2 regions of the Actinomyces wuliandei genome follow, and region 1 is predicted to be linked to the other one. Evidence: riboswitches for the same ligand, from Rfam matches in the RefSeq annotation. Region 1 holds a riboswitch; the other holds the start of a gene.
What was found. Region 1 has a riboswitch for FMN ahead of ribD (bifunctional diaminohydroxyphosphoribosylaminopyrimidine deaminase/5-amino-6-(5-phosphoribosylamino)uracil reductase RibD). Riboswitches for the same ligand answer to the same signal wherever they lie in the genome.
Positions count from the first base shown of each region.

Region 2: it holds a riboswitch for FMN, as region 1 does, so the genes downstream of both, CWS50_RS06110 (ABC transporter permease) here and ribD (bifunctional diaminohydroxyphosphoribosylaminopyrimidine deaminase/5-amino-6-(5-phosphoribosylamino)uracil reductase RibD) in region 1, are expected to answer to the same signal.

Region 1 is NZ_CP025227.1:2,507,113-2,518,907, forward strand. Features, by position in the region: gene CWS50_RS10405 (M48 family metallopeptidase) at 1-1,241, shown strand, start outside; gene CWS50_RS10410 (PAS domain-containing protein) at 1,428-2,804, opposite strand; gene CWS50_RS10415 (hypothetical protein) at 2,810-3,007, opposite strand; gene ribH (6,7-dimethyl-8-ribityllumazine synthase) at 3,051-3,542, opposite strand; gene ribB (3,4-dihydroxy-2-butanone-4-phosphate synthase) at 3,662-5,008, opposite strand; gene CWS50_RS10430 (riboflavin synthase) at 5,005-5,652, opposite strand; gene ribD (bifunctional diaminohydroxyphosphoribosylaminopyrimidine deaminase/5-amino-6-(5-phosphoribosylamino)uracil reductase RibD) at 5,775-6,863, opposite strand; FMN riboswitch at 7,018-7,147, opposite strand; gene CWS50_RS10440 (DUF417 family protein) at 7,232-7,882, opposite strand; gene CWS50_RS10445 (DUF368 domain-containing protein) at 8,365-9,384, shown strand; gene CWS50_RS10450 (tetratricopeptide repeat protein) at 9,475-10,329, shown strand; gene CWS50_RS10455 (PEP-utilizing enzyme) at 10,326-10,907, opposite strand; partial or broken gene CWS50_RS10460 (PEP/pyruvate-binding domain-containing protein) at 11,005-11,795, opposite strand, start outside.
Region 2 is NZ_CP025227.1:1,476,879-1,488,673, reverse strand. Features, by position in the region: gene CWS50_RS06130 (type I polyketide synthase) at 1-3,959, shown strand, start outside; gene CWS50_RS06125 (holo-ACP synthase) at 4,149-4,673, shown strand; gene CWS50_RS06120 (sugar porter family MFS transporter) at 4,881-6,341, shown strand; gene putP (sodium/proline symporter PutP) at 6,621-8,105, shown strand; FMN riboswitch at 8,329-8,468, shown strand; gene CWS50_RS06110 (ABC transporter permease) at 8,767-9,504, shown strand; gene CWS50_RS06105 (ABC transporter substrate-binding protein) at 9,593-10,660, shown strand; gene hisG (ATP phosphoribosyltransferase) at 10,680-11,525, opposite strand; gene CWS50_RS06095 (phosphoribosyl-ATP diphosphatase) at 11,646-11,795, opposite strand, start outside.

The DNA.
Region 1 (11,795 bases):
ACGGGCTGCGCGGGACCTCCCGGCTGCGCCATCCTGTGGAGATCCCGCTGCTCATAGTCTGCATCCTGTTCACTGTGGTCGTCTACGTCCTGTGGATCGCCCTCATAGTCTGGCTGGCCCTGGTTCCTGAGCCGACCGGTGTCGGCGCCGAACTGCGTGACCTCATCCTGGAAGGTCCCGACAACAGCGTCACCCAGCTGCTGCTGGCAGCCCCCGCCCTCCCGCTCATCCTCTGGGTGGCGCGTGCGCTCATGTACGCCCAGATGCGCGCGTACTCCGTCCAGATGAGCCCCACCCAGTTCCCCGAGGGCTACCGGATGGTGGTCGAGGCCGCCCAGCACTTTGGCCTGCGCCGCGTGCCCGACGCCTACGTGGTCCTGGGCAACGGGGTCATCAACGCCTTCGCCGCCGGGCACGGGTTCCGCCGCTTCATCGTGGTCCACTCCGACCTGTTCGAGGTCGGGGGCTCCGCACGCGACCCCGAGGCCCTGCGCTTCATCATCTCCCACGAGGTGGGCCACCATGCCGCCGGGCACACCTCACTATGGCGTGTCGTCATCATGAACCTCGTGGGCAACGTCCCCCTGCTGGGACCAGCGCTGTCACGGACGCAGGAGTACACCGCCGACAACCACGGCTACGCCATCGCCCCCCAGGGGACGGCCGGCGCCATGGGGCTGCTCACCGCGGGCAAGTACCTCGGCGCACAGGTCAACACGCACGCGCTGGCAGACCGGGCCACCCGGGAGAAAGGCCTGTGGCTCCACCTGGTCAACTGGGGCGCGACACATCCGGTCAACACCTGGCGCGCCCACGCCCTGCGCGACCGCAGCCGCCCGGGACGCATCATGATCCGCCCCAAGGAGTCCACAGCCTGGTTCCCGCCCACCCACCCCGCGGGCAGCGACTGGAGCGACATCTGGCCCACCCCGGCCCAGGTCCTGGAGCGCCTGGACTCCACCCGCCCCCTGGTCCCCGCTGAGGAGCAGTTCGGCCGCTATCCCGGAGTCACCTACCAGGTACCCCGCGACCAGCTCCGCTGGGCGAGCCCGGTCCCCGTCCCGACAGCGCCCTCCGGGTTCCAGCCCTCAGGCTACGGCTTCCACGGAGACACCGCCTCAGGGGCACAGGCCTCGGGAGGCGCTGCGCCCTCACAGGGCACCACGGCGGCCCCTGACAGCAGGACCGAGCCCGGCAGGAGCCCGGGCGGCGTCCAGCCCGGTCCGGACGGCTCCACCTGACCCACCTGACCAGGCCGGGCCACCTGGACCACACACCGGTGCCACGTGGCCCACGCGGGCCAGACAACGGGCTGGGGCCTGCCCTGTCATCAGGGCAGGCCCCAGCCCGTCACCACTCACCTCACACCTACCGGAACGGCGAGCCAGGACCAGGCAGGAAAAGAGAGGCAAAGAGAAGCGGGGACATCAGGAACTGACGGCCTGCACCGTCGTCCTCAGCCGCTCCAGGTGGTCACGCAGGCCAGAGGAGTCGGCAGGGACCTCCACACGCTGGCACCGTGCGGCAGCCTCATCCAGCTCAGCCAGACGCCGCCCCACGGACTCCACCGCCTGCGAGGCGGCCTCGGACAGTGCCGTGGCCTTCTCAGGCAGGTCAGGGTCCCGGGAGGAGGCAGAGCCGGTCCACAGCATGAGGAGCTGGTGAGGAATAGCCATCATCCGGCTCACCTCACCGATGTAGGAGGCTACCTGCTCTGCCAGGACACGGTGCTCCTGCGCCTGCTGCTCCATCTCGGTCAGCCCCTGCGCCAGGGACTCGATAAGGTCGGGGACGCCCTGGGAGGAGGCCTGCGTGTCTCCCACGCCGTCGATGATCTCCACAACGAACATCAAGGTGATGGTGGCGTGAAGACGGGCCAACGCAACGCGGAAGCGCGTGCGCGCACTGTTCGTGTCCAGCCGGGCCAGGCTGTCTGCCAGGCGCTCCGCCACAGGGCCGACGATCCCCTGCATCTGGACCCACAGGTCGAGCAGGTCCGCCAGAGGCCTGACCCTGGGGTCGCTGCGGTCCAGCCCGGAGACGGCACGCTCAGTGAGGAGCGGGTCCTCCAGGGTCTCGCGCAGCCCCTGGCCTGCCACCCTCAGCACGCTCGACAGCTTGGCAAGCTCGTCCTGGCCCCCCATCCACGCGTCGAGCCCGGCTGTCACGGCCGTGACGGCCTCAAGCATCGTTCCCAGCTCGCCGTCAGTGCCAGGGCGCTGCGGAAGACCTGCGGACAGCTTCTCACGACGCGCCACCTCTGCGGGCAGAGCGGTGTTCTGGAAGTCCTCGTAGGAGGGTATCCCGACCTGCTTCAGGAGGTCGCCGATGCGCTGGGCACCCTTCTGGGCGGCGAGGCGGCGGCTGTCCCCCTGGGCGAGGGCCTGGTCCTCCACCCGCCTGGCTTCACGGTAGACGGCACAGGCAGTCTCGAAGAGGTCGGTGCACACTGGACGGGTCCGCACAGACAGGTAGCCGCCGTCGGGAAGCGGGGTCACCGTGGCGAAGACGTCGTACTCGCTGCCGTCCGCCGCGAGGTTGCGCACGTAGGCGGCAAAGGGGCGCCCTTCCTTGAGCGCGTCCCACATCTCTCGGAACGCCCCTCCGGGCATCTCCGGGTGGCGGACGATGTTGTGCGGGGCGCCGGAGAGCTCCTCGCGCGTGTACCGGGACAGCTCGATGAACACGTTGTTCGAGTGCCGGATGAGCCCACGGGAGTCCGTGGTGGAGAAGAACAGCTGGTCCACCCCCACCTCATGGGTGGCTCCGGTGATGTTGACCTCGACCTCGTGCACGACGCTCACGCTCCTCAGGAGTGGGGCAGCACGACGAGCACGACATGGTCGACCACGACACACACGACATAACTGACGTCAAGCAGGTCTGCGGCTGCCCGCACGTGCCAGCACAGGACCCGTGTCCCACGCAGCGTGTAGCGTAGGGCACGGGCCTGCTGCGGCAGGGCACGAATGGCTCCCGTTCCGCTACCCGCGTTCCAGGTTGTCACGAACCAATAACGGGATTATATTTCCCCGTTTCGGCACCAGCGCTCAGGCCTGGGCTCCAGCCACGACCCCCACCATGGTCAGGGCCGCTGCGGCCGCCTCGTAGCCCTTGTCCTCACGCGATCCGGGCAGTCCCGCACGGTCCAGGCCCTGCTCCTGCGTGTCACAGGTGAGCACCCCGAAGCCGACCGGTGTGCGCTCGTCGAGAGCCACCCTCGTCAGCCCCTGGACCGCAGCCTGGCAGACGTAGTCAAAGTGCGGGGTACCACCACGCACCACCACTCCCAGCGCCACCACCGCGTCACTGGTGGCGCAGGCCGCCTGAGCGGCTACGGGCAGCTCAAAGGTCCCGGGAACCCGCACCACCCGCGCCACGGCGCCCGCGTCAGCCACCGCCCGCAGCGCCCCCTCAAGGAGACCACTCATGATCGTGTCGTGCCAGCTCGCCGCCACAACCGTCACGACGACGGGTGAGCCGTCGTCGTGTCTTCCGCAGCCCACGTCCAGCCTGGTACCAGGCGCCCCGGATCCTGCCATTGCCGCTCCTTAGTCTCGCTGTCTCGCTAGGTCCCGCTTGTCGTTACCCGCCCCGCCGCCAACCTGGCGTCGTCCGCCTGCTGCGCCCCTACCGACGGTCGCGCCGCCCCGCTGTCCCACTACCCGATCATGCCACCTGCTGAGCCCCGGTCCAGGTGGGTCAGGTGGTGGTGCATACGGTCACGCTTGGTGCGCAGGTAGCGCAGCGACTCGGGATGGACTCCTACCTCGATCGGCTCACGGCCCACCACCTCGATCCCCTCGGCCTCCAGAGCTGAGACCTTGGACGGATTGTTGGTGAGCAGGCGCACACGAGTCAGCCCCAGCGACCGCAGGATGTCGGCTGCCGTGCCGTAGGTCCGCGCGTCCACCGGAAGCCCCAGGGTCTCGTTCGCCTCCACCGTGTCCGCACCGTTGTCCTGCTCGTGGTAGGCCCGCATCTTGTTGACCAGGCCGATCCCCCGTCCCTCGTGGTCACGCAGGTAGATCACCGCGCCGCCCTGGTCGTGGACCATCTCCAGGGCGCGGTCCAGCTGGCGGCCGCAGTCACAGCGGCGGGAGCCCATGACGTCCCCGGTCAGGCACTCCGAGTGCACGCGTACCAGCGGCACCGAGCCCGGCTCCGTCACGGGCGCGGTCAGGCTGAGGTGCTCCGAGGAGCCGGCTCCCCAGGCGACTGCGGTGAAGACACCGCGCTCTGTCGGCAGGCTGACAGCGGGCGCCGCGACAGGGTGCCCGCCCCGGCCGCCCGAGGTCTGGGCACCAGTCACCGCCTCCCCTGCGTCCCCCACAGCCCTGCGGTACTCCTGGAGACGGGCGATGGAGACCACGGTGAGGTCGTGCTCGTCCGCAAAGGCCCGCAGGGCCGCAGCGCGCATAAGAGAGCCGTCGTCGTGGACAAGCTCACCGATGGCTGCGACCTCCTCCAACCCCGCCAGGCGGCACAGGTCCACAGCGGCCTCGGTGTGCCCGGCACGCTCCAGGACGCCGCCAGCCCGTGCGACAAGAGGCAGGACGTGGCCGGGCCTGATGAGGGCCTCCGGCCCCGTCCGGGTGTCCAGCAGGGCACGTACCGTCAGGCACCGGTCGTGGGCGCTGATACCGGTGGTCGTACCGGTCCGCGCGTCACAGCTGACGGTGTAGGCGGTGCCGCGAGGGTCCTCGCCGTCCTCGACCATGACGGGAAGCCGCATCGCCCTGGCCCGCTCGGCGGTCAGCGGAGCGCAGATGAGTCCCGAGGTGTAGCGCACGAGCATGCCCATGGTCTCAGGGGTCGCCCGCTGGGCGGCAAGGACGAGGTCACCCTCGTTCTCACGGGCCTCATCATCGACGACGACGACGGGCCGTCCCTGGGACAGGTGCGACAGAGCCCGCTCCACGTCACCCTCCACGCCACCGAGGTCCTGCCACCCACCGCGCTCCCGGCCGGGCTCGCTACCAGACTTCCTACCGGGCTCCCCACTCACTGCTGCTCCCCCTGCACCTGGAGCATCCGCTGAAGGTACTTGGCCAGGACATCGGTCTCGATATTGACGCGGTCACCGGCCTGGAGGCTGCCCAGGCGGGTGGCCTCCAGGGTCGCTGGCACCAGGCCGACCTCGAACCACGGCTGCTGGGCACCTGCGGGACTGACGGCGGTCACCGTCAGAGAGACGCCGTCAACGGCGACAGCCCCCTTCTCCGCCACCTGGTCCTCAATCCGGGCGGGCATGCTCACACGCAGCCGCGTCCACGCCCCCTGCGGGACGACCTCCGCCACCGCCCCCGTGGCGTCGACGTGCCCCTGGACCACGTGCCCGTCAAGACGCGCCCCAGCAGGCAGGCACCGCTCCAGGTTGACGGCGTCGCCCGGACGCAGCGTCCCCAGGGTGGTACGCACCAGGGTCTCCTCCACCAGGTCGGCGCAGAAGACGTCGGCACGACCGGTGGGCGGTACCTGGTCGGCGTCGACCAGGGCGGTCAGGCACGCGCCGTTGACGGCCAGGGACCCCCCAGCCTCCAGGTCGGCCGCTAGTCCGTGGGTGTCGATGACAAGACGGGTCACCCCCGGCGCGTGGTCGGGGACGAGGTCCAGGACAGTCCCCTGGCCCGTCACGATTCCTGTGAACACGAGGTTCTCCCTCCTTGGCTCGTTGATCTCGGACTCTCATGCTGCCGGACCGCACGCGACCCGTCCCGCTCCCCGTGCGGCGCGCGCCGGCAGGAGGCTCGCCTGGCACGCCGAGGAAGCGGCTAGGCGGGCACGGACGGGGCGGCAGGGGCAGGCGGGACCCTCTCGACCGGGGAGAGCTCCAGGAGCACGTCATCCCCGAGCCTCACGGGGTCGCGGTCGGGCTCCAGCCGCCGCGCCTGGGTCAGTGTCGTGACGCCGAGGTCCGCGACAGCGGCCTTGCCCGCACCCAGGAGCAGCGGCGCCTGGTAGACGACGAGGGAGTCAACCAGGTCCTGGGCAAGGAAGGCCGTGGTCACGCGGGCACCACCCTCCACCAGCAGGTGATGCACACCCTGACCGGCCAGGTAGGCGAGGGCCTCATGGGGATCGCGGGTCCTCAGGTGGCACCACCGGCCTGAGCGCAGGGCGGCGTCAGGAGGCACCTCGGTGGCACCCATGACGACCCTCAGCGGCTGGTCCGGCAGGTCGCGCCCCTGGGGGTCCCGGGCGCTCAGGCGAGGATCGTCAGCCAGCAGCGTGCCGGTACCGACGAGGACGGCGTCGCAGCGGGAACGTAGGAGGTGGGCGTGAGCGCGGGCCTGGGTGCCCGTGATCCACTGGGAGGTGGCGTCGGTCGCCGCCGTGCGTCCGTCAAGGGTCTGGGCGATCTTGGCCGTGACGAACGGGCGGTCCTGCGCCACTGCGCGCAGCCACCGGTGGTTGAGGCTGGCCGCCTCCCGGGCGAGCAGTCCGCCCACGACACGGACCCCGCAGCGGCGCAGGGCCTGGGCACCTCCACGGGCCTGCGGGCTGGGGTCCTCGGCGGCAAAGACGACCCGGGGCACCCCCGCCTCCAGGAGAGCCTGCGTGCACGGCCCGGTACGGCCATGGTGGTGGCAGGGCTCAAGAGTGACGACGACGGTGGCACGGCTGAGGTCGGTACCTGCCCGACGGGCCCGGGCCAGCACCTCTATCTCGGCGTGGGGCGCCCCGGCACCACGGTGCCACCCGACGGCCGTCACGCGGCCCTCGTCAAGGACGGCCGCCCCGACCAGGGGGTTCGCACCGCGCTGACCGGAGCGAGCGGCGTCCAGGGCGGCCCGCATGGCCTCCTCCTCAGCAGGTGTCCACGCAGCCTGTGAGGAGGACGAGGTCATCGGTACGTCCATGATCTCCCTTACCGCAGTGGCCGGTCCGAGGAGACAGGAGGACACGACGGCGGCCGCCCGAGCCTGGCACCGGCACCAGCAGGCACCCCGTCAGGTGGCCCATCCGGGCACACCCACCAGGACCACCTGGCGCCAGGGCGCACTCCCCGGCCCCATCATGCTCCTCCCATCCAGACTGTGACTGTCGGTCCTGGAGTCTCACCAGATCATCCGACGTGACTACTCGACGTCGGGTCGCGGACTATGACCGCCGGTACGGAGCTGCACCGTCCCCGGAACATAACGGCCCTAGTATGGCACGGCCCCCAGGGCTGTTAATGTAACATACACCACACAGGGGTCGCCTCAGAGGCTGGCCCGAGCCTGGTTCAGACGGCCTCGGCCCGTTCCTGCTCAAGATCCTGTCCACCCCGGGCACCGCGCCGCCTCAGGGTCATGCGCGCGGAGTCGACGAGGAGGACAAAGCCAGCCCCCATCTGAATGCAGTCCTTGATCACCAGCCGCCCTCGCCCCGACAGGTAGGGGAAGCCGAGGTCGGAGTCCGCCAGGCCCTCAGCGGGAGCCGACACCCAGGTCTCCGGGGTGGTGACAATAAAGGACAGGGTGATGACGGAGAACCCGATGACACCAAGCGCACCGAGCATCCCCAGCTCTGGCCGGACCCAGTGCGCCGCGACAAGCAGCCCGATGGCGACGATCGTGACACCAATAAAGACTGAGACCGGGTAAGTTGAGTTGGCCTCGTGCCAGGCACGGTTGGCCTCGTTGAGGACGCCCTCGGCATTCATGTGCGGCTTGTACCCCTCAGGGTCACCGATCATCCACCGCATAAAGGGGGAGTTGGCGATAAAGGGAATGATGCCGTCAGCCTCGTACCTGAACCACTTCAGGCCACCGATCCACACGAAGACGATGACGACGCCGACACGCAGCAGCGTCACGGACAGGCGCTCCAGGGAGGCGAATCGGCGCGCGGCCGAGTCGATGAGACTGGGACCAGCGGCAGTACTAGTGGTCATCAAGCAGCTCTTTCTGTCGTCGAAATGTCTCGCAAAAGACTCGGGATCACCCACAAGCACCCAAGCCCGTGAGCGCCCCCTCAATGCTAGGGTGGGCGACCATGTAACGCTCACCTGGAACAGGTGGGGGCGGACACGGCGCAAACATTTTCCGGCCACCCTTGTTCGTTGGCACACATTTCCCGCTGTCACATCCGCAAAACATTCCTCGGAAACGCCCGGCATTAGGCGCAAAGAAGCACCCTCTGCACAAAAGTTCAGTCAGCCACCACGTCAGCGGAAACATGACCACACCAGCACTCTCCGCGCACCCTGGCCGAGATCCGCGCCCCGGCCGAGATCACCCTCTCACCGCTCGCGCGCTCCCCGCCCACCACGCAGGAGCCAGCAGCCACACGCCCCAACCAGTAGTAGCGTTGCGACCCGGGTCCCGGCACGACCGGGGCGCCGCCCAGGACCACCAACCTCCACAAGGAGCCCCCGTGCCCAGCCATCCGCCCAGCCACGCCGCGGCCCCCGCACCTCCTGCTGGCCCCGTCCCCCAGCGCCCGACCTCCCTGGTCGGCAACCTCCTGCGCGGAGCCCTCATCGGCACCGCAGAGACTGTCCCCGGAGTCTCCGGTGGGACCGTCGCCCTTGTCGTCGGCATCTACTCCGAGCTGATCGGCTCCGCCTCCAAACTGGTCTCCGCCCTGCGGGTCCTGGTGACCGGGCCGCAGCGCAGCGCACGCGCGCGGGCGCACCTGGCGGCGGTCAGCTGGCGGGTGCTGCTGCCGGTGGGCCTGGGAATGGTCGCAGCAGTGGTCCTGGTCGCCGGCCCGATGTCAGACGCCGTCGAGCAGCACCCGGAGCAGATGCGTGGGCTCTTCCTGGGTATGGTCCTGGCCTCGGTGGTCGTACCGGTACGAATGGTCGTGCAGGCACCGGAGAGGTCCCCCCTGGCCGCAGGGTCCCCGGTACGCCGCTCACCGTGGCTGCGGCTGCTAGCGGGTGCCGCCGCAGCGGTGGTGACATGGCTGCTGGTCTCCATGAGCCCCGCCCAGGCCCAGCCCAGCCCACCGGTCATCGTCCTGGCAGCCGCTGTCGCCGTCTCGGCGCTGGTGCTTCCCGGGCTCTCCGGGTCCTTCCTGCTGCTCACCGTGGGCTTGTACCAGCCCACGCTGCGCGCCGTCGCAGACCGCGACCTGGGCTACCTGGCCCTGTTCGCCGTCGGCGCGGCCCTGGGGCTGGCCCTGGTGGTCAAGGTCCTCCAGTGGCTGCTCACCTACCACCAGACGATGACCCTGTCGGCACTGGCAGGCCTCATGGTCGGCGGCACCAGGGCGCTGTGGCCGTGGCGTGACGAGGCCAACCACCTGCTGGCCCCCGGCGACGACGCCACGTCGGTGCTCCTCCTGGGGGCTGCCGGGTTCGCCGTGGTCACGCTGGTGGTCGTGGCCGACGGTCTCGTAGCCCGCCGCGCTGCGCGGGAGCAAGCGGCACGTCTGGCTGCAGGAGGCTGAGCCCTGGCGGCAGAGGACTCACACCTGCCAGCAGAAGGCCGAGGGGCACCATGAGCCATCACCACCACCGGCTTGGCTAGCATACCTGGCATGCCACCCACGGATGAGACTGCCGGGTCGTCGGATGCGGCCCACGAGGCAGCGCTCAGCGAGATCGAGCGCCGCTGGGGCACAGCCTGCGCGGCGCACGCCCGTTCCCGGGTGACCGCCCTCCTGACTCTTGCCGAAGCTGCCGACAGGGCGCCCGACGCTAGCTCCCAGCGTGCGCTGCTTGAGGACGTGACCACCCAGCTGCGTGCCTTGGGCAGCCAGGAGCAGTACCACCCGCTCATGACGGACGACCAGGTCGTCTCCACCCTGGTTGACGCCATCCGGCTCGCCGTCTGGCTGGGCGTGCCTGAGACCGGCCTGAGGCTCGCCGAGCCCGTCACGGTGCTCTCACGCATGCTGGGGCACGACCACCCCCACACCCTCACCGCCCGTTTCGCCCTGGCCAGCGCCTACCGAGCCGCAGGGGACGTGCAGCAGGCGGTCACCCTGGGCGAGCAGGTGGTGGAGGGCACCGTGGCCCTGCTGGGGCCGGACCACCCTCGCACCCTCACCGCGCGCTCATCCCTGGCCAGCGCCTACCGGGCCGCAGGCCAGGTGGAGCAGGCGGTCCGGGTGCACAAGGAGCTGGCTGCCGACGCGGCCCGGGTGCTGGGAGCGGAGCACCCCGACGCGCTGTCCGCGCGCAACAACCTGGCCCAGGCCTATGAGTCGTGCGGCCACCGGCACCGGGCGCTCGCCCTGTATGACGACCTGGTCCATGACGCTGAACGAGCGCTGGGACCGCAGCACCCCTACCTGGCCGTCTTCGTCCGCAACCGGGAGCGTGCCAGGAACCGTGGCAGCAGGGAGGACGGAGACAAGGAGACGAGCACAGAAGTGGGTAGAGACGCCTAGATGGCGGCGTGGGAGAGCCTTCCGCCGCTCTTGGCAACCACTGCGGCAGCGCGAGCGAACAACGGGGTCCACGCCGGGTCGGTGGTCTGGCACACCAGGACGTCGCCGGGTCGCAGGCGTGCGAACTCCGCTGGCCCGGTGACCACCCGGGCTGTGCCTGTGGCTGTCCCGGGGCTGGCGGCCACGCCGACCAGCGCGGTACCCGCCTCGCCCGTCCCCTCCAGGACCGCGCCCCGGCGACCGTCCGGTTCTCCTCGCTGCTGCTGCCAGGCCGCCTCCGCCCGGGGACGGGCCCGTACCCGGGCACGCACGAGCCGCTTGATGTCAGCATCTCCCCCGTGCAGCCAGGCCTCCAGCTCCTCCAGCCTCAGGTAGGCCACCTGCCGGGCGTCCTCGACCAGACCCGCCTCCCTGGGCCGCCGCCCCACCTCCAGGGCCAGCCCGCGCGCCGCCGCGCCCAACTGCTCAAACTCGACGACAGAGGCCTCCCGCATGACGTGCCCGGCGCGGTAGTCGGCCACGAGCCGGGTGAGGCTCTTCCGCAGGGGGCGGGGAAGACGGTCACCCACCTGGGCCACAAGGCGGGCGTGGGCCGCCGTCTGGCCTCCACCAGAGCCCTCCTGGGAGCCAGGCTGGGAGCCATGAGAGGCCCCCTGGCACCCGCCTGGCTCCGGCTTAGCGGCAGGCGGGTGCCAGGGGCTGTTGCGGCCCGGCCCCCACCCTCATCGCCAGGACGGACAGGAAGGCTGGCAGGTCCTCGCTCCAGCTGGTGGAGGAGAACAGCTGGTACATGGCAGTGGTCCGGCTACCGTGCTCGGCCAGGAAAGCCTCGACCTCCCGCCACCACCGGGGGCAGGCCTGGCGCACCGCCTCGACGTCCACCGTCGCACCCGCACCATCATCCGCAGTCTCCTGGGCGAGCAGCCTCCGCACTGGCTCAGGTGCTGAGGCGGCCAGTCGGGACAGGTCGCGGTCAATGACGACAGTGGCGTAGTCCAGGTCCCCCAGCAGGTCGAGCTGGGTGTACCTGGTCCGCGCCAGACGCAGCAGCACATCCAGCCAGGCTCCCCGCAGCAGGTGGGCACCCAGGTAGCGGGTAAACCGGGACCGCTCCATCACCTCAGCCTCGCTGACCACTCCCGCCAGCGCCTCCCCCAGCGCCTCGTTGGACATCCGTGTCCTGGGCAACGCCTCCATCCGCGTGGCGACAGCGAGGGCACGCGCCCCCTCACGGCGTTCCCACAGGCTCGGGTCGGGCCAGCGGGTCGAGGCGAGACGCAGCACGCCCAGCGGCAGGCCCCACAGGGTGGCCCTCGGGTACCCCAGACGGACCACGCCATCGTCGTCCACGCTGGCCAGACCACCGTCAGGGGGGCTGCCGTGGATACGGACACCGCCTGCTGCGGCAGCGGCCCGCAGGCTGCGCCAGGCGATCTCCACGACCGTGACGTCAAGGGGGTAGGGGG
Region 2 (11,795 bases), 1.0 Mb from region 1:
GGATCCTGCCCTCTCAGATCGGCGCGACGGACACCACCGAGACGCTGACCAACGGGGTCTCCTCGCGGCGCAACCAGCTGCTCATGGACCTGGGCACCGAGCTGGAGCTGGCCTCCATCGACGGCGCGGCTGACGCAGACATGACGGCGTTGGCCAGCACGGTCGCCAAGGGGGCTCCCGGCTACAAGGCCTTCGGCCCGGTGCTCACCGAGGCGATCCGCTCGGGCCTGTCGCGGATCCTGGGACCCTCGGGCGTGCGCGCCTCCCGCGTGGCCGACCGGGTCACCTCCACCTGGGGGCTGGGACCCGGCTGGGTCTCCCACGTCACCGCCGCAATCTTCCTGGGGACCCGGGAGGGCGCCTCCATGAGGGGCGAGGACCTGGCCACGCTGGGTTCCTCCGCACCCCTGACCTCGGCCTCTGCGGTGGATGCGCTCATTGACTCCGCCGTGCAGGCGGTCGCCAGCGACCACGGTGTCAGCGTATCCATGCCCAGCGCCGGTGGTGCCGGTGGGGGGGCCGTCGTGGACTCCGCCGCCCTGGACGCCTTCGCTGCCACGGTGACTGGGGAGGAGGGGGTCCTAGCCACCACCGCGCGCACCCTCCTGGACGCCCTGGGGCTGGCCGACAAGACTGGTGTGCCAGCCGACGCCGGTGACGAGGCGGCCCGTACCCAGGCGGCCCTGGAGGCGCTGGACGCCGAGCTCGGCTCCGGCTGGGTGAAGTCCGTGACCCCGGCCTTCACGCCCGAGCGGGCCGTGCTTGTTGACGACCGCTGGGCTACCGCCCGTGAGGACCTCGCCCGCCTGGGCTCGGGGGAGACCGACCTGGAGGCCTCCCGAGACACCTTGGTGCCGGGACGCTACACGGGCCTGGGCCAGGCCGTGGCCGACCAGGCGGCCTGGTGGGCTCGTACCCTGCGGGACACGGACCTGCCCGACCGTGCCGAGCGAGCCGCCCTTGCCGAGGCCATCGGCCAGGCTGCCGCGACCAGACCGCAGCCCCAGGACGCCACGGTCCGCTGGGCGCAGGACGTCGCCGTGGTCACCGGTGTGGCGCCGGGCTCCATCGCGGCGGCCGTCGTGGGCGAGCTGCTGGCCGGGGGAGCGACCGTGGTCGCCACCAGCTCACGGCTGACCCACGAGCGCCTCGCCTTCGCCACCTCGCTCTACCGCGACCACGCGGCGGCCGGGGCCCGGCTGTGGATGGTTCCCGCGAACCTGTCCTCCTACCGGGACGTGGACGCCCTGGCCCAGTGGATCGGCAACGAGCAGGTGGTCACCTCCGGCGGAAGCACGACTGTCGTCAAGGAGGCCCTGGTTCCCACGCTCCTGTTCCCCTTCGCCGCACCACGGGTGAGCGGGACCCTGGCTGACGCGGGTCCTGGGGCGGAGTCCCAGGCCCGGCTGCTGCTGTGGAGCATGGAGCGCACCATCGCCGCGCTCAGCGCCATCGGCACTGACACCCATGTGGACCACCGTCTGCACGTGGTCCTGCCCGGATCGCCCAACCGCGGGACCTTCGGTGGGGACGGTGCCTACGGCGAGGTCAAGGCGGCCCTGGACGCCGTGGTCACCCGCTGGTCCTCCGAGCGGGACTGGTCCCAGCGGGTCACACTGGCCCACCCGCGTATCGGGTGGGTCCGGGGCACCGGGCTCATGGGGGGCAACGACTCTCTGGTGGCCGCCGTGGAGGCCGCCGGGGTGCGCACCTGGTCCACCCAGGAGATGGCCGTCGAGCTGACCGGGCTGTGCAGCCCGCAGGTCCGGTCCCAGGCTGCCACGGCCCCAGTCCAGGCTGACCTGACCGGCGGCCTGGGTGACGGCTTCGACCTCGTGGCCCTGCGCGAGACCGCAGCCGCTCAGGCGCGGGAAGCCGCCCCGGCTGCTGAGCTGCCCGCGACGATCAAGGCCCTGCCCACCCCCGTGGTACCCACCCAGCCCACCGCCCCGGACTGGGGTGAGGTGGACGCCACCCTGGAGGACATGGTCGTCGTGGTCTCCACCGGTGAGGTCTCCACCTGGGGCTCGGCCCGCACGCGCCGTGAGGCCGAGCTGGGGATGACCGGGGGCGAGGACGTCGAGCTGACCGCTGCGGGTGTGCTCGAGCTCGCCTGGGGCATGGGCCTGCTCACCTGGCAGGACAGCCCCAAGGCTGGCTGGTACGACACCGAGGGCGAGCTGGTCGAGGAGTCCGACGTCCTGGAGCGCTACCGTGATGAGGTGGTGGCTCGTTGCGGCATCCGCGAGTTCGTCGACGACGGCGTCATCGCGCCGGTGGCCGACGAGGAGGTCGCCGTCTACCTGGACCACGACATCACCCTGACCGTGCCCGACGAGGCCACCGCCCGCACGATCGAGGTCTCCGACCCTGAGCACACCCTGGTGGCACCCGACCCTGAGACAGGGGAGTGGACAGTCACCCGCCTGGTGGGGTCCCTGGCTCGCGTGCCCCGCAGGGCTGCCCTGTCGCGGACGGTGGGTGGTCAGTTCCCGCGTGACTTCGACCCGCAGCGCTGGGGCATCCCCGCCTCCATGGTCCAGGGCATGGACATCATGGCCTCCTGGAACCTGGTGACGGCGGTGGACGCCTTCCTGTCGGCAGGGTTCACCCCTGCCGAGCTGCTGGCTGCGGTGCACCCCTCCGACGTGGCCTCCACACAGGGCACCGGCTTCGGTGGGATGGAGTCCATGCGCAAGATGTTCGTGGGTCGTCTCCTGGGTGAGGAGCGCCCCAGCGACATCCTCCAGGAGGCGCTGCCCAACGTCGTGGCGGCCCACGTCATGCAGTCCTACGTGGGCGGCTACGGGTCCATGGTCCAGCCGGTCTCGGCCTGTGCCACCGCTGCCGTCTCCATTGAGGAGGGGTGGGACAAGATCGCCCTGGGCAAGGCCGACGTGGTCGTGGCCGGAGCCATTGACGACATCTCCATCGAGTCGGTGGTGGGCTTCGGCGACATGAGTGCCACGGCGGAGGCCGCCGCCATGCGGGCCAAGGGCATCTCTGACCGCCACTTCTCCCGAGCCAACGACCGCCGCCGTGGCGGCTTCGTGGAGGCTGAGGGCGGAGGCACCGTCATCCTTGCGCGCGGGTCGGTCGCGGCCCGCCTGGGTCTGCCCGTGGCTGGCGTGGTCGGATTCGTCTCCTCCTACGCCGACGGCGCCCACACCTCGATCCCCGCTCCTGGCCTGGGGGCGCTGGGGGCCGGGCGCGGGGGGCCGGGCTCGCGCCTGGCGCGGGCGCTGGCCGCCCTGGGCGTGGAGGCTGACGACATCGCCGTGGTCTCCAAGCACGACACCTCCACCGGTGCCAACGACCCCAACGAGTCCGAGCTGCACACGCGCCTGGCGCGCGCGCTGGGGCGCAGCGAGGGCAACCCGCTGGTGGCCGTGTCCCAGAAGACCATCACCGGTCACGCCAAGGGAGGGGCCGCAGTCTTCCAGGTCTCCGGCCTGGCGGAGATCCTCGCCACCGGCGTGGCACCGGGCAACGCCTCCCTGGACGTCGTGGACGCTCCCCTGGAGCGCGACGCCTTCTGGGTGTGGCCGCGCACCCCGATCCGCCTGGCGGGCCGGGGCGGGCAGACCGGCCGGGTCCCGGGTGCGGGACCGGTGCGCGCCGGCCTGCTCACCTCGCTGGGCTTCGGCCACGTCTCCGGGCTCATCGCCCTGGTCCACCCCGGAGCCTTCGAGGCCGCGCTGCGCCAGGAGGGTGGCCAGGAGGCGGTGGAGGCCTGGCTGGCCTCGGCCAACGCCCGCCTGGCTGCCGGAACGCGCCGCCGCCGTGCGGGCATGATCGGCCGGGCACTGCTGTTCGAGCCGGTGCAGGGCCGTCGCCTGGGCGAGGAGACCACGTGGCGTGACCCCCACGAGGTCGAGGCCGCCATGCTGCTGGACCCGCAGGCCCGGCTGGGCGCCGACGGCGTCTACCACGCCGGGGAGGTGCCTGAGGAGGACTGAGCCGCCTGCGGACTCGTCTGGGAGCCCGTGAGGTCACCTGCCTCTGGGCAGGATGAGTCCAAGCGGCAGCACTGTCTGTGTGGCGGGTACCTGCGGGGTACCCGCCACACAGGTGTCCCGGCCCCAGGTGCGCCTCCTACCCGGCTGGGCGGCGGCACTGGGGCGCCACCCAGAGGCACACTGCTGCCTATGACTCAGCCCAGCCCGCCCGCAGCACCCCAGGCTCCTCTTGGCACGCAAGCCCTGGGCGTCGGCGTCGACCTCGTCCATGTCCCCGGCCTCGCCGAGCAGATGAGCACCCCGGGGACCGCCTTCGCTGAGCGGGCCTTCACCCCGCGCGAGCGTCGTGAGGCCCGCAGGAGAGCAGAGGCGCGTGGTGCGGGCGGCGAGGGGGAGGCCCAGCACCTGGCGGCGCGCTGGGCGGCCAAGGAGGCCTTCGTCAAGGCCTGGAGCCAGGCGTTGGCCCTGGGTGCCCACCGCAGCGCCCGCGTCTCCGGGGGACCGGCGCCCGTTATAGCCCCCGAGCGGCTGGACTGGCAGGAGGTCGAGGTTGCCACAGACCACTGGGGGCGCCCCTGGCTGCGCCTGTCGGGAGAGCTGGCGCAGGCGGTGGAGGCCAGCCTGGGCGAAGGTCGGTCACGTCCTGAGCACTGGCCGGTGTCGTTGTCCCATGACGGCAGCTATGCCGTCTCCGTGGTCCTGGCGGTCGGGTAGGCCCTGACGCCGCTGAGAGCGGCGACAGGCCCAAGAGCTGCCGGGCTGTCAGGCGGGCGGCAGGTGGCGGCCCGTGCCCGGCAGCCTCCTCGAACGGGACGCCTCCGGACAGGATAGTGGCATGAATCACTTAGACGGCTTGTCATGACATTTGGTCAACGTCCGTGCTAGCGTTAGCCCCGCTTTCGAACCGACAAAGGAGTCACTGTGTCGCATGGCCCCACCACCACCGCCACCCAGGGCGGTGCTGTCAAGCTGCCTCCGCTCACACCCGGTCCCTACCGTGCCCGGTTGACCGTCGTCGCCCTTATCGCCACCCTGGGCGGCCTGCTCTTCGGGTATGACACCAGCGTCATGAACGGCGCCCAGAGTTTTATGGAACAGCCAGGCCAGCTGAATCTCTCAGAAATCGAAGTCGGCATCGCCGTCAGCTCGCTGCTGTTCGCCAGTGCCGTCGGCGCCCTCACCGGCGGCCGTATCTCCGACAGGATCGGCCGCAAGACGACGATCACCGTCATGGCCGCCCTGTTCATCGTGGGCGTGGCTGTCGTTGTCACCGCCGTCAACCTGCCGATGCTCGCCGTCGGGCGCGTCATCCTGGGACTGGCTGTGGGCTCCGCCTCCGTGGTGGTTCCGGTCTACCTGGCCGAGCTCGCCCCCTACGAGATCCGCGGCTCCTTGGCCGGGCGCAACGAGATGATGATCGTGACCGGCCAGCTCCTGGCCATCGTCATGAACGCCATCATCGGCAACGTCTGGGGTGAGCAGTACCCCTGGGTGTGGCGCGTCATGTTCACCATGGCGGCCATTCCCGCCATCCTCCTGCTGCTGGGTGTCACCCGCCTGCCCGAGTCCCCCCGCTGGCTGGCGGACAAGGGCCGCGAGGAGGAGGCGCTGGAGATCCTGGACTCCCTGCGGCCCGAGGGGCGGGCCAAGCCCGAGCTGGCCGAGATCCAGGCCGCGAGCAAGGAGGAGGCCAGCCGGGTCAACATGAGCATCTCGGAGATCTTCTCCAACCGGAACCTGGTGCGCATCGTCCTCATCGGCTGTGGTATCGGCTTCTTCCAGCAGACCACCGGTATCAACTCCATCCTCTACTACGGTGAAAGAGTGCTGAGAGAGTCTGGGTTCAGTACGGGGGCAGCACTCATTGCCAATATAGCCCCGGCCACCATTTCCGTCATTGCCGCGATCGTCGCCCTGCAGATGATGGACCGCTTCTCCCGCCGCAAGACCTTCCTGTGGGGCTACGGGCTGGTCGCGGTCTCGCACGTGCTCATTGCCAGCGCCGCCAGGTTCCTGCCGGAAGGCGGTGCCAGACCCTTCGTCCTGCTGGCCCTCATCGTGTTCTTTGTCGGCTCCATGCAGCTGTGCCTCAACGTGGCCACCTGGGTGACGCTCTCGGAGATCTTCCCGCTGAAGATGCGGGCCTTCGGTATGGGGCTGTCGGTGTTTGTCCTGTGGATGACCAACTCTCTCCTCGGTCTGGTCTTCGCCAGTGTCATCTCTGCGATAGGACTGTCCATGTCCTTCCTCGGCTTCGCCGTCCTCAACGCCATCGCCTTCACCTTCTTCTTCATCTACGTTCCTGAGACCAAGGGGCGCACGCTGGAGCAGCTGGAGGCCGACGTCATGAGCGGCGAACTGTTCAAGCGAGGCAGGAACTAGCCTGCCTCCACGCCCGGTGCGCGTCTCATCATCACCGCTGCACTCATCACTGCTGTACCGCTGCTGGCCCTGGGGACTCGTTCCCTGGGGCCAGCGCCGCGTAGGCGATCGGAACCGAGGTCTGGGCACGGCACGTACGGGTCCGTCCCCGCGCGTGCCCGGCCCGCGCACACACGTTCGTCACACCGCTGGCGGGAACAGCCTGTAGTGTGGCTCCGGTTTGGGCGGCCCCACTGTCGGCGCCGCCCCTCCGCCCATCCCTGACCCGAGGTGCCACCGATGACCACAACGACCTATGAAGCGATCGCGATGATCATCTACTTCGTCGGGATGATTATGATCGGCCTGTGGGCCTACACCCGCACCACCGACATCGACGACTACATGCTGGCCGGCCGCGGCCTCAACCCCTTTGTCGCTGCCCTGTCAGCAGGGGCCTCAGACATGTCCGGCTGGCTGCTCATGGGCCTGCCCGGGGCGCTGTACCTGTCGGGGCTGGTCGAGGCGTGGATTGCTGTCGGCCTGACCGCAGGCGCCCTGGCCAACTGGCTCCTCGTGGCGCCGCGCCTGCGGACCTACACCGAGGTCGCCGACAACGCCATCACCGTCCCCAGCTTCCTGGACAACCGGCTGCACGACTCCCGGCACCTGCTGCGCTGGGCCTCGGGCCTCATCATCCTGGTGTTCTTCACCTTCTACGTCTCCTCGGGGATGGTGGCCGGAGGCACCTTCTTCGAGTCCTCCTTCGGGATGGACTACCGCCTGGGCATGACGCTGGTCGCGGCTATCACGGTGATGTACACCCTGGTAGGCGGGTTCCTGGCCGTGTCGTGGACGGACCTGGTCCAAGGGCTCATGATGGTCTCAGCCCTCATCGCCGTTCCCGTGGTGGGTGTCGTCCACGTCGGTGGCCCAGGTGCTGTTCTTGAGGCGGTGCGCGGGGTCGACCCCGGCTACTGGACCCTGGTGGGTCCGAGCGTCTCCGTCCTCGGCGTGGTCTCAGCCCTGGCCTGGGGCCTGGGCTACTTCGGCCAGCCCCACATCATCGTGCGCTTCATGGCTATACGCTCCGCCCAGGAGGCGCTGCACGGCGGCGTCATCGGCATCAGCTGGATGCTGTTCGCGGTCCTGGGCGCCATCGGTACCGCCGTGGTGGGGGTGGCCGTCTACCAGCATGACACCCAGCGGCTGGCCAACCCGGAGACGGTCTTCATCACTCTCGGCCAGCTGCTCTTCCACCCCCTGGTCGCCGGCTTCATGCTGGCTGCCATCCTCGCCGCGATCATGTCCACGATCTCCTCCCAGCTCCTGGTGACCTCCTCGGCGCTCATTGAGGACCTCTACCGCACTGTGCGCAGGTCGCAGCCCTCCGCCTCCCACCTGGTCATTGCCTCACGGGTCTCTGTCCTGGGTGTTGCCGTGGTCGCCGCGCTCATGGCGTGGACCCCCAGCGACACGATCCTGTCCCTGGTCGCCTTCGCCTGGGCGGGCTTCGGGGCCTCCTTCGGCCCCACCGTCCTGCTGTGCCTGTACTGGAAGCGCCTGACCTCCCGGGGAGCCCTGGCCGGTATGGTCACCGGTGCGGTCCTTGTCGGGGTGTGGGGCAACCTGGCGGGAGGCCTTGGTGGCGTCTTCGACCTCTATGAGATCCTCCCGGGGTTCGTCGGCAACCTAGTGGTGGCCTGGGCCGTGTCGCGGGCAGGGACGCCTGAGCCCTTGGTGGAGGCCGAGTTCGACAGGGCGGTCGCTGCGGTCCGTGAGTGAGCGCTTCCCAGGGGTCCCTCACATCCTTGAGGGCTCTCACAGCGCAGGACGGCGGGACGGCCATCACAATCAGGACCCACGCCTGGAGGCACGGATGTGCTTCTCAGTCCGTGCGTGGTCCCGTGAGAGGGTGAAGGTGGCCTGCGCCCCTGGCTCCCGCACCGGTCCGTGCCGCGCCGTCGGCTTGTCCTGACTCGCACAGTCGGATAACCTCCGTGCGAGCACGTGCTCCGGGGTCGGTGAAAGTCCGAGTCGGCGGTGACAGTCCGCGACCCGGGAGCCGGTCCGAGCGGGCCGGTACACCTGGCTGAACCGGTGGAACTCCGGTACCGACGGTAAGAGTCCGGATGGGAGGAGGCACGAGGCGCGGACGAGCCCGCACACGGTGGTCTCAGTGCGCACAGCAGCAGGTCTGCGGTGCGCACGAGCTGGCCTGGGGCACCGGTCAGTGCCCCATCCCCTTCCTCTTCCCGGAAGCATCTCCCGGGGAGCGCCCGCCCCCGGACGAGCCAGGAGGGAGGAAGCCGTGGCCACCCTGACCACGCTGCTAGCACCAGCAGCGCCGAGGGCGTCAGCACGTCGTGCGGAGCCTGTGGACCCTCCTCAGCCCGGAGGAGGGTACGCACGCCCATTCTCCCGTGGTCCGTGGCCCAGCCTGGCCTTGGGTCTTGCCATCCTTGTGGCCTGGTACGTCACGACGGCCTCCGGCACGGTGCCCCAGATGCTCCTGCCCGGCCCGTCTGAGGTGGCGCAGCGTCTGTGGCTGTCCGTGCGTGAGGCCGGGCTCCTGGGCTACGCCTGGGTCACGCTGCGCGAGGCCCTGCTGGGATGTCTGGCCGCGTCGGCCTGTGCCCTGCCGCTGGCCTGGGGACTGCACCACTGGAGCCTGTTCTCCCGGGCGGTCCTGCCCTACGTCGCGGCCAGCCAGGCTGTCCCCGTCGTGGCGCTGGCACCCCTGCTCGTGCTGTGGGTGGGCTACGGGACACTCCCCGTGGTGCTTCTGTGCGCCTTCATGGTCTTCTTCCCCATCACCGTCAGCGTCCTGCTGGGACTGCGGGGCCTTGACGCCGACGTGGTTGACGCAGCCCGGCTCGACGGCGCTCACGGGCTGTCCATGGTGGTCTACATCGAGCTGCCCATGGCGCTGCCAGCCGTGCTGTCGGGTCTCCGCACCGGGTTCACCCTGTCGGTGACCGGTGCGGTGGTCGGCGAGATGGTCATGGGCGGTCAGGGACTGGGCATGGCGCTGTCCTCCCAGCGCGACGCGGTGGACACCACGGGGCTGTTCGCCACGATCGTCCTGCTGTGCGCCCTGGCCTCGGTAATCCACTGGCTCCTCTACGAGCTGGAGCGGCGCAGCCGCACCGTCAGCGCGCTGCGCGGGCGCCGTGCCACGTGAGAGGAGAGGCTCGCAGCAAGCCATCACGTACGAGGCAGCGCGCAGGCGTGCACACACCTGACGGACCCATCTACCCGGAGAAGACAGCATGACCCCCGACACGACCCCCGGTACGAGTCCCGCCATCACCGGTCACCGTACCACCCGTCGCCGCCTGGTCGGTATTGCCAGCCTCCTGCCTGCAACGGCGGCCCTCGCCTCCTGTGCTGACGACACGGCCAGCCGACCCGGCGCGGGCGCTACTGCCTCGCCCGGGGCGGGAAGCCTCGTGATCGGACTGACCTACACGCCCAGCATCCAGTTCGCCCCCTTCTACATGGCGCTGGCGGACGGGCACTATGACCCCGGTGTGAGCCTGCGCCACCACGGTGCCAGCGAGGGGCTCTTTGACGCGCTCACCGCAGGCAGCGAGCAGGTGGTTGTCGCGGGTGCTGACGAGGCTGTCGTCGCCGCGTCCAACGGCTCAGACCTGGTGGTGGTCGGCGGGTTCTACCAGGTGTACCCTGCCTGCATCATCGTGACGGAGGACTCCCCTGTTGCCACACCTGCCGACCTTGCGGGCAGGAGCATCGGCATACCGGGACGATTCGGGGAGAGCTGGTACGCGCTCCAGGTCGCCCTGGACGCTGCTGGCCTCAGCGAGGATGACGTCACCATCACGGAGATCGGCTACACCCAGCAGGCTGCCCTGGCTGGCGGCCGGGTAGACGCCATCATTGGCTTCTCGAACAACGAGGCCGTCCAGATCCCCCAGGCGGGGACGGAGGTACGCACGGTGGCCGTCGCTGAGGAGGTCCCCCTTGTCGGGGCGTCTGTGGTGACCACGGGTGCAGTTCTTGACGAGCGCAGGGAGGAGCTCACCCGGCTGGTCGGTGCCTCGGTGGCGGGTATGGAGGCCTTCGTCGACGACCCTGACGGCGCCGTGTCCGCGACCAGGGACTACGTGCCTGACCTGGCCGACCCCACACGTGCTGCTGACGCCCGCGAGGTCGCCGTCGCCACCGCAGAGCTGATCCGTCCCGGAGCAGACACGCCGGTAGGGGCGCTGTCCAGCCAGAGCGTGGCACAGATGCTGGGCTTCCTGGAGACCCACAACCTGCTGGGACCCACCGCCACCGAGGTGGCATCCGTCTGTGACCCCCTGGTACAGGACTGAGGCCTACGCACGATAGCGTTTACAGCCGACAGGCCAGGAGCGAGGAGACCAGGATGGCGCGCGCGCCCACCTCGTAGAGCTCGTCCATGACACGGTTGGCCTCCTTGCGTGGCACCATGGCACGCACCGCGACCCACTCGGGGTTCTGCAGCGGTGAGACGGTGGGGGACTCGATACCCGGGGTGATCTGCGCGGCCAGGTCCAGCCTGTCGGCAGGGACGTCGTAGTCCACCAGGACATAGGTGCGCGCCCTGAGCACTCCCTGGAGACGCCGTACCAACGTGGCCAGCCCCGGCTCGTCCTGGAGCTGCCGGGTGGTGATGAGCACAGCCTCACTGGTGAGGATCGGGTCCGCGAACGTCTCCAGGCCTGCGGCTCGCAGGGTGGTTCCGGTCTCGACGACGTCAGCGATGAGGTCGGCGACTCCCAGGTACACCGAGGACTCCACGGCACCGTCCAGGTGGACGGTCTGGGCCTGGACGCCCTGGGACTCCAGGTACTGGCTCACCAGGACGTCGTAGGAGGTGGCGACCCGTTTTCCCGCGACGTCAGCCAGCGTGGACATCGTTCCCGCAGGTGCGGCGAACCGGAAGGTGGAGCGGGCGAAACCCAGGGGCAGGTGCTCCACAGCGTCCACACCGGAGTCCAGGAGCAGGTCGCGTCCAGTGATGCCGGCGTGGACGGTCCCCTGACCCACGTAGACAGCGATGTCCCTGGGACGCAGGAAGAACAGCTCGACCTCGCTGGCCTCGTCGAGGACTACCAGCTCGCGGCCGGAGCGTCTGGTGCGGTAGCCGGCCTCGGTGAGAAGGGTGACGGCGGGCTCTGACAACGAGCCCTTGTTGGGGACAGCGATACGCAGCACAATGATCCTGACTACTTGGGACGGCGTGGGCGCGGCAGCCGGGCTGTCGGGACGCCGACACGACGGGCGGAGCGGGAAGTGGGAGAGGACGGGGAGGGGCGGTAGGACCTGGGCGGGGTGTCACAGGTAGCGGTAGACGTCCTGGAGCGTGTAGCCCTTGGCGACCATCATGACCTGGAGGTGGTAGAGGAGCTGGCTCATCTCCTCGCAGGCAGCCTCGTCAGTCTCGTGCTCGCAGGCCATCCAGGTCTCAGCGGCCTCCTCGACGAG